2 regions of the Pseudomonas sp. MBLB4136 genome follow, and region 1 is predicted to be linked to the other one. Evidence: predicted binding sites of a transcription regulator. Region 1 holds the regulator's gene; the other holds the start of a gene.

Region 1 (4,514 bases):
GCAAGCCCGCCTATTACGAGCAGAAGCCGGCCGCCGACAAGCAGGTCGTCAAGGCCTACGGCCTGACCATCCAGTACTTCGCCGCCAGCGAGCGCATCGTGCTGATCGACCAGGCCAAGGTGATCCAGGAAGGCAACACCTTCGAAGGCGAGAAGATCGTCTATGACACCCGTCGGCAGATCGTCAACGCCGGTCGCGCCACCGGCACCAAGGTGTCCACGCCGCGCCCACGCATCGACATGGTGATCCAGCCGAAGAACAAACCAGCCGACCAGCAGGCGCAGTAGCGATGGCCACTCTGAAAGCCCAACACCTGGCCAAGAGCTACAAAGGTCGCCAGGTCGTCCGCGACGTCAGCCTGAGCATCGACAGCGGGCAGATCGTCGGCCTGCTCGGCCCCAACGGTGCCGGCAAGACCACCTGCTTCTACATGATCGTAGGCCTGGTGCGTGCCGATCAGGGCCGCGTGCTGATCGACGACCACGACGTCAGCCATCAACCCATGCATGGCCGTGCGCGCGCCGGCATCGGCTACCTGCCCCAGGAGGCCTCGATCTTCCGCAAACTCAGCGTGGCCGACAACATCATGGCCGTCCTCGAGACGCGCAAGGACCTGGATCGCGGGGCACGCCGGGATGAGCTGGAGAACCTGCTGCAGGAGTTCCACATCAGCCACATCCGCGACAACCTCGGCATGAGCCTGTCCGGCGGCGAACGGCGGCGCGTGGAGATTGCCCGGGCGCTGGCCACCGCCCCGAAATTCATTCTGCTCGACGAACCCTTCGCCGGGGTCGACCCGATCTCGGTCGGCGACATCAAGCAGATCATCCATCACCTCAAGGCCAAGGGGATCGGCGTACTGATCACCGATCACAACGTCCGCGAGACCCTGGACATCTGCGAGACGGCCTACATCGTCAGCGATGGCCAGCTGATCGCCGAAGGCGATGCCGCCGCCATTCTGGCCAACCAAATGGTCAAAGAGGTTTACCTGGGCCACGAATTCCGTCTCTAGCGGCGGCTTTTCTCCACCGCACTGCAGCTAATGCTAGGCAAAACACTCGGAAGCGGGCATATAATTTGCTTCCTTGCGGCGCTTCGGCGCCCTGTAGTGGATTGCGCACAGACGCCGGTATAAAAGGTCTGCAATGAAACCATCGCTAGTCCTGAAGATGGGCCAGCAGCTGACGATGACCCCGCAGCTGCAACAGGCCATTCGCCTACTTCAACTGTCCACCCTGGATCTGCAACAGGAGATCCAGGAGGCCTTGGAGTCCAACCCGATGCTCGAGCGCCAGGAAGACGGCGACGACTTCGACAACTCCGATCCCCTGGCCGATGGCGCCGACAACCCCTCCCCTGCCAGCAAGCAGGAAGAGCCCTACCAGGAAACCAGCTACCAGGAAACGTCGCAGACGGTGGACAACCTGGAGGACGGCGAATGGAACGAGCGCATCCCCAACGAGCTGCCGGTCGACACCGCCTGGGAAGACGTCTATCAGACCAGCGCCAGCAGCCTGCCGAGCAATGACGACGACGAGTGGGACTTCACCACCCGCACCTCCAGCGGCGAGAGCCTGCAGAGCCACCTGCTCTGGCAGCTCAATCTGGCGCCGATGTCCGACAAGGACCGACTGATCGCCGTCACCCTGATCGACTGCATCAACGAACAGGGCTACCTGGAAGAGAGCCTGGAGGAAGTGGTCGAGGCCTTCGACCCGGAGCTGGACATCGAGCTCGACGAGGTCGAGGCGGTGCTACACCGCATCCAGCAGTTCGAGCCCGCCGGCATAGCCGCCCGCGACCTGCGCGAATGTTTGCTGCTGCAGCTGCGCCAGTTGCCGCCCAAGTCACCCTGGCTGGCCGAAGCCCAACGCCTGGCCGGCGACTACCTCGACCTGCTCGGCAGCCGCGACTACAGCCAGCTGATGCGACGCATGAAACTCAAGGAAGACGAGCTGCGCCAGGTCATCGAGCTGATCCAGAGCCTCAATCCGCGTCCCGGCTCGCAGATCCAGTCCGGCGAGCCGGAGTACGTGGTGCCGGACGTCATCGTGCGCAAGCACAACGAACGCTGGCTGGTCGAGCTCAACCAGGAAGCCATGCCCCGCCTGCGGGTCAATCCGCAGTACGCCGGCTTCGTCAAACGTGCCGACTCCAGCGCCGACAACACCTTCATGCGCAATCAGCTGCAGGAGGCGCGCTGGTTCATCAAGAGCCTGCAGAGCCGCAACGAAACCCTGATGAAGGTCGCCACCCAGATCGTCGAGCACCAACGCGGCTTCCTCGACTACGGCGACGAGGCGATGAAGCCACTGGTGCTGCACGACATTGCCGAAGCGGTCGGCATGCATGAATCGACCATCTCGCGGGTCACCACGCAGAAATTCATGCACACCCCGCGCGGCATCTACGAGCTGAAGTATTTCTTCTCCAGCCACGTCAGCACCGCCGAGGGCGGCGAGTGCTCGTCGACGGCGATCCGCGCGATCATCAAGAAACTGGTGGCCGCGGAAAATGCAAAAAAGCCGTTGAGTGACAGCAAGATCGCTGGTTTACTGGAGGCACAGGGCATTCAAGTGGCCCGCCGCACGGTCGCCAAATACCGTGAATCCCTCGGTATAGCGCCCTCCAGTGAGCGCAAGCGGTTGATGTAAGGCGGCACTCAACGGAAGACAGGTCAACACACAACGCAGCACAGCTCGCAATACTCCCTGCAGCGACCAGAGCGGTCGCGCCGGATAGCGACATGCCGGGTTCGGTGGGTCCGAGTCTTCCACGCCAAGGTGTTCCCGCGGCAGGCAGCACTGCCTGTCTCTTACACACGGCAACAAGGAGAAAGCGGTATGCAAGTCAACATCAGTGGACATCAGCTGGATGTGACCGACGCCCTACGCGACTACATCGACGAGAAACTCAATCGATTGGAGCGCCACTTCGACAAGATCACCAATGTGCAGGTCACCATGGAGGTCGAAAAGCTCAAGCAGAAGATCGAAGCGACCCTGCACATAGCCGGCGGCGAAGTGGTCGCCAACGCCGAACATGACGACATGTACGCAGCGATCGACCTGCTCACCGACAAACTCGACCGACAACTCATCAAGCACAAGGAAAAGCAGCTCGAACGCCAGCAGGGCGCCATGGCCCGCTGACCTCGCTCACCTCCCATGATCCGACTTGAAAACATCCTGACCCCCGGCCGTTCCCTGGTGAACGTGCCGGGCGGCAGTAAGAAACGCGTACTCGAACAGATTGCCAACCTGGTGGCGCGCGAGCTGCCCGACCTGGCCGGGCAGGACATCTTCGAGAGCCTGATCGCCCGCGAAAAACTCGGCTCCACCGGATTCGGCAACGGCATCGCCATTCCGCACTGCCGCCTGGCGGGCTGCAATGCGCCGATCAGCGCCCTGCTGCGCCTGGATGCGCCGGTGGATTTCGACGCCATCGACGGCGCCCCCGTCGACCTGCTGTTCGTCCTGCTGGTGCCCGAGGCCGCGACCGACGAGCACCTGGAACTGCTGCGCCAGATCGCCAGCATGCTCGACCGCGGCGACGTGCGCGAACGCCTGCGCCAGGCGCAAAGCAACGACTCCCTGTATCAGGTCGTGGTGGACGTTCAAAGCAGCCGTTAGGACTTTTCCCCATGCGCTTGATCATCGTCAGCGGTCGCTCCGGTTCCGGCAAAAGCACCGCCCTCGATGTCCTCGAGGACAACGGCTTCTACTGCATAGACAACCTCCCCGCCGGCCTGCTCCCCGAACTGGCCGAGCGCGCCCTGCTGCACACCGAGTTGCTGCATCCCCAGGTGGCGGTATCGATCGATGCGCGCAATCTGCCCAGCCAGCTCAAGCGTTTCCCCGAACTGCTCGACGACGTGCGTGCGCGCCACATCCAGTGCAACGTGCTCTACCTGGACGCCGACGAGGAAACCCTGCTCAAGCGTTTCTCCGAGACCCGTCGACGGCACCCGCTGACCAACGAGAGCCGCTCCCTGGCCGAGGCCATCGCCGACGAGTCCCTGCTGCTCGGGCCGATCATCGACCTGGCCGACCTGAAGATCGACACCACCCACCTCAACCTCTATCAGCTGCGCGACATGCTCAAGCTGCGCCTGCTCAACCAGCCCGAACCCGGCACCGCCTTCCTGGTCGAATCATTCGGTTTCAAGCGCGGCATGCCAGTGGATGCCGACCTGGTGTTCGACGTGCGCTGCCTGCCCAACCCCTACTGGAAGCCGGAGCTGCGCGACCACTCCGGGCTCGACCAGCCGGTGGTCGAGTACCTGTCGGCGCAAGCCGATGTCGAGGAGATGTACCAGGACATCCTCACCTACCTGAACAAATGGCTGCCACGCTTCGCCGCCAGCAATCGCGCCTATGTCACGGTGGCGATCGGCTGCACCGGCGGCCACCACCGCTCGGTGTACCTGGCCAACCGCCTGGGCGCGACCCTGAAACCCATCCTGAAGAACGTCCAGGTTCGCCACCGCGACCTCAGCTAAGGAACTTCCG
Region 2 (4,514 bases), 1.1 Mb from region 1:
GATCTTCTACAACACCATGGAAGACGCCGGCGCCCTTCCGATCGAGTTCGACGTGTCGAACCTCAACATGGGCGACGTGATCGACGTCTATCCCTACGCCGGCAAGGTGTGCAAGCACGGCACTGAAGAAGTCATCACCACCTTTGAACTGAAGACCCCGGTGCTGCTCGATGAAGTCCGCGCCGGCGGCCGTATCCCGCTGATCGTCGGCCGCGGCCTGACCGAGAAGGCCCGTGCCGAACTGGGTCTGGGCAGCTCCGACCTGTTCAAGAAGCCGGAGCAGCCGGCCGACAGCGGCAAGGGCTTCACCCTGGCGCAGAAGATGGTCGGCAAGGCCTGCGGCGTGACCGGCGTGCGTCCGGGCACCTACTGCGAGCCGAAGATGACCACCGTCGGCTCCCAGGACACCACTGGCCCGATGACCCGCGACGAGCTGAAGGACCTGGCCTGCCTGGGCTTCTCCGCCGACCTGGTGATGCAGTCCTTCTGCCACACCGCGGCCTACCCAAAGCCGATCGACGTCACCACCCACCACACCCTGCCGGACTTCATCCGCACCCGTGGCGGCGTGTCCCTGCGTCCGGGCGACGGCATCATCCACAGCTGGCTGAACCGCATGCTGCTGCCGGACACCGTCGGCACCGGCGGCGACTCGCACACCCGTTTCCCGATCGGCATCAGCTTCCCGGCCGGTTCCGGCCTGGTGGCCTTCGCCGCCGCCACCGGCGTCATGCCGCTGGACATGCCGGAATCGGTGCTGGTGCGCTTCAAGGGCAAGATGCAGCCCGGGATCACCCTGCGTGACCTGGTCCATGCGATTCCCTACTACGCCATCCAGAAGGGCCTGCTGACCGTCGAGAAGAAGGGCAAGAAGAACGCCTTCTCCGGCCGCATCCTGGAGATCGAAGGCCTCGACGAGCTGACCGTCGAGCAGGCGTTCGAGCTGTCCGACGCCTCCGCCGAGCGTTCGGCCGCCGGTTGCACCATCAAGCTGCCGGAAAAGGCCATCGCCGAGTACCTGAAGTCGAACATCACCCTGCTGCGCTGGATGATCGGCGAAGGCTATGGCGATGCCCGCACCCTGGAACGCCGCGCCCAGGCGATGGAAGCCTGGCTGGCCAAGCCGGAGCTGATGAGCGCCGATGCCGACGCCGAATACGCCGAAGTCATCGAGATCGACCTCAACGAGCTGAAGGAGCCGGTGCTCTGCGCACCGAACGATCCGGACGACGCCCGTCTGCTGTCCACCGTGGCCGGCGACAAGATCGACGAGGTGTTCATCGGTTCGTGCATGACCAACATCGGTCACTTCCGCGCTGCCGGCAAGCTGCTGGACAAGGTCAAGGGCGGCATTCCGACCCGTCTGTGGCTGTCGCCGCCGACCAAGATGGATGCCCACCAGCTGACCGAGGAAGGCTACTACGGCATCTACGGCAAGGCCGGTGCGCGCATGGAAATGCCGGGCTGCTCGCTGTGCATGGGTAACCAGGCACGGGTCGCCGCCAACTCCACCGTGGTCTCGACCTCGACCCGTAACTTCCCCAACCGTCTGGGCGATGGCGCCAACGTGTACCTGGCCTCTGCCGAACTGGCAGCGGTCGCCGCGATCATCGGCAAGCTGCCGACCGTCGAGGAGTACATGGTCTACGCCAAGGACATCGACAGCATGGCTGCCGACGTCTACCGCTACCTGAGCTTCGACCAGATCGCCGAGTTCCGCGAAGCCGCTGCCAACGCCCAGATTCCGGTCGTTCAAGCCTAAGCGTTACCCGCGTCGAAAGAGCCCCGCCCCGTGCGGGGCTTTTTTATGCCTGGCGTTCGCCATTCGTGGCATATCGCTTGCTTATGGATACTCAACAGGGCCGCAATCGATCCGCAGACAGTGGCCTCATCCCCCCTGTCCTGGCGCTGATGGGGCCGACGACCTTTGAAGTTGAGCAAGGAAAAGGTGCAATGAGCGAGCATGATATTCCCCGCAGCGACGCGCTGGCCTGGGTCAACGGCAGCGATGCACCGGAGAAGAGCGCTCTGGATATCGGCTTCATGGCCCTGACCGACTCGGCCTCGCTGATCGTCGCCGCGACCCAGGGCTTCGCTCAGCCCTACGGCCTGACCCTGAACCTGCAGCGCCAGGCGTCCTGGGCCACCCTGCGCGACAAGCTGCTAAGCGGCGAGCTGGACGCCGCCCAGGGCCTTTACGGCCTGCTCTACGCGGTGCACCTGGGCATCGGCGGCACGCCGCCGGTGGACATGGCCGTACTCATGGGCCTGTCGCAGAATGGCCAGAGCATCAACCTTTCCCAGCCCCTGCAGGAAGCCGGGGTGACCAATACTGAGGCGCTGCGCGCTCGCGTGCGTCAAAACAGTGCGAAACTCACCCTGGCGCAGACCTTCCCCACCGGCACCCACGCCCTGTGGCTCTATTACTGGCTCGCCAGCCAGGGCATCCATCCGCTGGACGACGTGAATACGGTCGTCGTACCGCCCTCGCAGATGGTCGCTCACCTGCAGGCCGGACGCATCGACGGCTTCTGCGCCGGCGAGCCCTGGGGCGCCCAGGCGATTGCCGAAAGAAAGGGCTTCACCCTGGCCACCAGCCAATCGATCTGGCCGGATCATCCAGAAAAGGTCCTGGGCTGCACCCAGGCGTTCGTCAGCGCCTACCCGAACACGGCCCGCGCCCTGGTGATGGCGGTGCTGGAAGCCAGCCGCTTCATCGATCAGAGCGAGGAGAACAAGCGCAGCACCGCACAACTGCTCAGCGCCAGCGAGTACGTCGATGCGCCGCTGAACGCCATCCAGCCGCGCTTTCTCGGCCAGTACGAAGACGGCAACGGCCACGCCTGGCTCGACGCCCATCCGCTGCGCTTCTTCGATGAGGGCAAGGTGAACATGCCCTATCTATCCGATGGCCTGTGGTTCATGACCCAGTTCCGCCGCTGGGGCCTGCTGCGCGAAGACCCGGACTATTTCGCGGTGGCGCGCCGGGTCCAGCAGCTTAAGCTTTATCATGAGGCTGCCGAGGCGCTGGGAATCGCGGTGCCGGCATCGCCCCTGCGCAGCGCCACGCTGCTCGATGGCAAGCCCTGGGATGGCGCCGACCCCGCCGGCTATGCCCGCAGCTTCGCCCTGCACGCCCTGGCCGACGTCCGCCAGGCCTCTGCCCTCTGACCCCTGGAAACCGATACCACCATGCTGCGCATCCTCCTGATCAACGACACGCCGAAAAAGGTTGGCCGACTGCGGGCCGCCCTGATCGAAGCCGGCTTCGAGGTGGTCGACGAATCCGGCCTGACCATCGACCTGCCCGAGCGGGTCGAGGCGGTCCGCCCGGACGTCATCCTGATCGACAGTGAATCCCCCGGCCGTGACGTCATGGAACAGGTGGTCCTGGTGAGCCGCGACCAGCCTCGGCCCATCGTCATGTTCACCGACGAGCACGACCCCAAGGTCATGCGCCAGGCCATCCAGTCCGGGGTCAGCGCCTACATAGTCGAAGGCATCCACGCCGAACGCCTGCAGCCGATTCTCGACGTGGCCATGGCCCGCTTCGAGAGCGACCAGGCCCTGCGCGCCCAGCTGCAGGCGCGCGACGCGCAGCTGGCCGAACGCAAGCGCATCGAGCTGGCCAAGGGCCTGCTGATGAAGATGAAGAGCTGCAATGAGGAAGAGGCCTACACCCTCATGCGCCGCCAGGCCATGAGCCGTCAGCAGAAGCTGATCCAGGTCGCCGAGCAGATCATCGCCATGCACGACATGCTCGGCGGCTGAGGGACTCACGGAAGCGCCAGCGCTCGTCAGCGCGCAACTGTACTGCCTGAAACGCCACTGTGTACCCCGTTGCGAACTACGCCGGGCGAGCTGTACGGCCATCTCGGGGCCGGGTTGTGCCTGCTGCGCCGCCGCGGGCCTGGCTATGCTGAAGGCCCCGCACAGTTCTCGACGACGAGGCCCGCATGACCAGCACCCTTGATGAGCGCCAACTCCTGGCCGAGGCCGACCGCCGCGCCCTCGACTACTTCGACGGCATTCCCGGCCGCCCGGTATTTCCCGGGCCGGCTGCCATCGCCGACCTGCAAGCCCTCGATCAGGCGCCGCCCGAGCGCGGCGTCGACGCCGCCGAGGTACTGCGGCGCCTGGATGAGATCGGCTCGCCGGCCACAGTCGCCTGCAACGGCCCGCGCTACTTCGGCTTCGTCATCGGCGCCACCCTGCCCGCCGCCGCCGCGGCCGAGCGCCTGGTGCTGGCCTGGGACCAGTGCGCCTCATCGTTCGACAACTCGCCGGCGGCCGACACCCTGGAACGCATCGCCGGGCGCTGGGTATGCGAGCTGCTCGGCCTGCCGAGCGAAAGCGCCGTGGGCTTCGGCACCAGCGCCACCGCCTGCACCCTGGCCTGCCTGTCCGCCGCGCGACGCAAGCTCCTGGCCCGCCAGGGCTGGGACTTCGACGGCGACGGCCTGGTCGGTGCCCCGGAAGTGCGCGTGGTGGTCTCCGCCAGCTGCCACATCACC

The links. Region 1 encodes sigma-54, which starts transcription at its own class of promoters, with help from an activator protein. Its sites were predicted from a motif close to ANTGGCATNNANNTTGCTNT; they were not measured.
Region 2: the regulator sigma-54 is predicted to act here: its motif matches at 1,827-1,846, upstream of ACSX1D_RS12155 (CmpA/NrtA family ABC transporter substrate-binding protein).

Annotation. Positions count from the first base shown of each region.
Region 1 covers NZ_CP196713.1:3,735,423-3,739,936, forward strand. The annotation lists gene lptA (lipopolysaccharide transport periplasmic protein LptA) at 1-287, shown strand, start outside; gene lptB (LPS export ABC transporter ATP-binding protein) at 290-1,015, shown strand; gene ACSX1D_RS17020 (RNA polymerase factor sigma-54) at 1,149-2,657, shown strand; gene hpf (ribosome hibernation-promoting factor, HPF/YfiA family) at 2,847-3,155, shown strand; gene ptsN (PTS IIA-like nitrogen regulatory protein PtsN) at 3,171-3,635, shown strand; gene rapZ (RNase adapter RapZ) at 3,647-4,504, shown strand.
Region 2 covers NZ_CP196713.1:2,667,164-2,671,677, forward strand. The annotation lists gene acnB (bifunctional aconitate hydratase 2/2-methylisocitrate dehydratase) at 1-1,762, shown strand, start outside; gene ACSX1D_RS12155 (CmpA/NrtA family ABC transporter substrate-binding protein) at 1,954-3,171, shown strand; gene ACSX1D_RS12160 (ANTAR domain-containing response regulator) at 3,193-3,771, shown strand; gene ACSX1D_RS12165 (pyridoxal phosphate-dependent decarboxylase family protein) at 3,957-4,514, shown strand, end outside.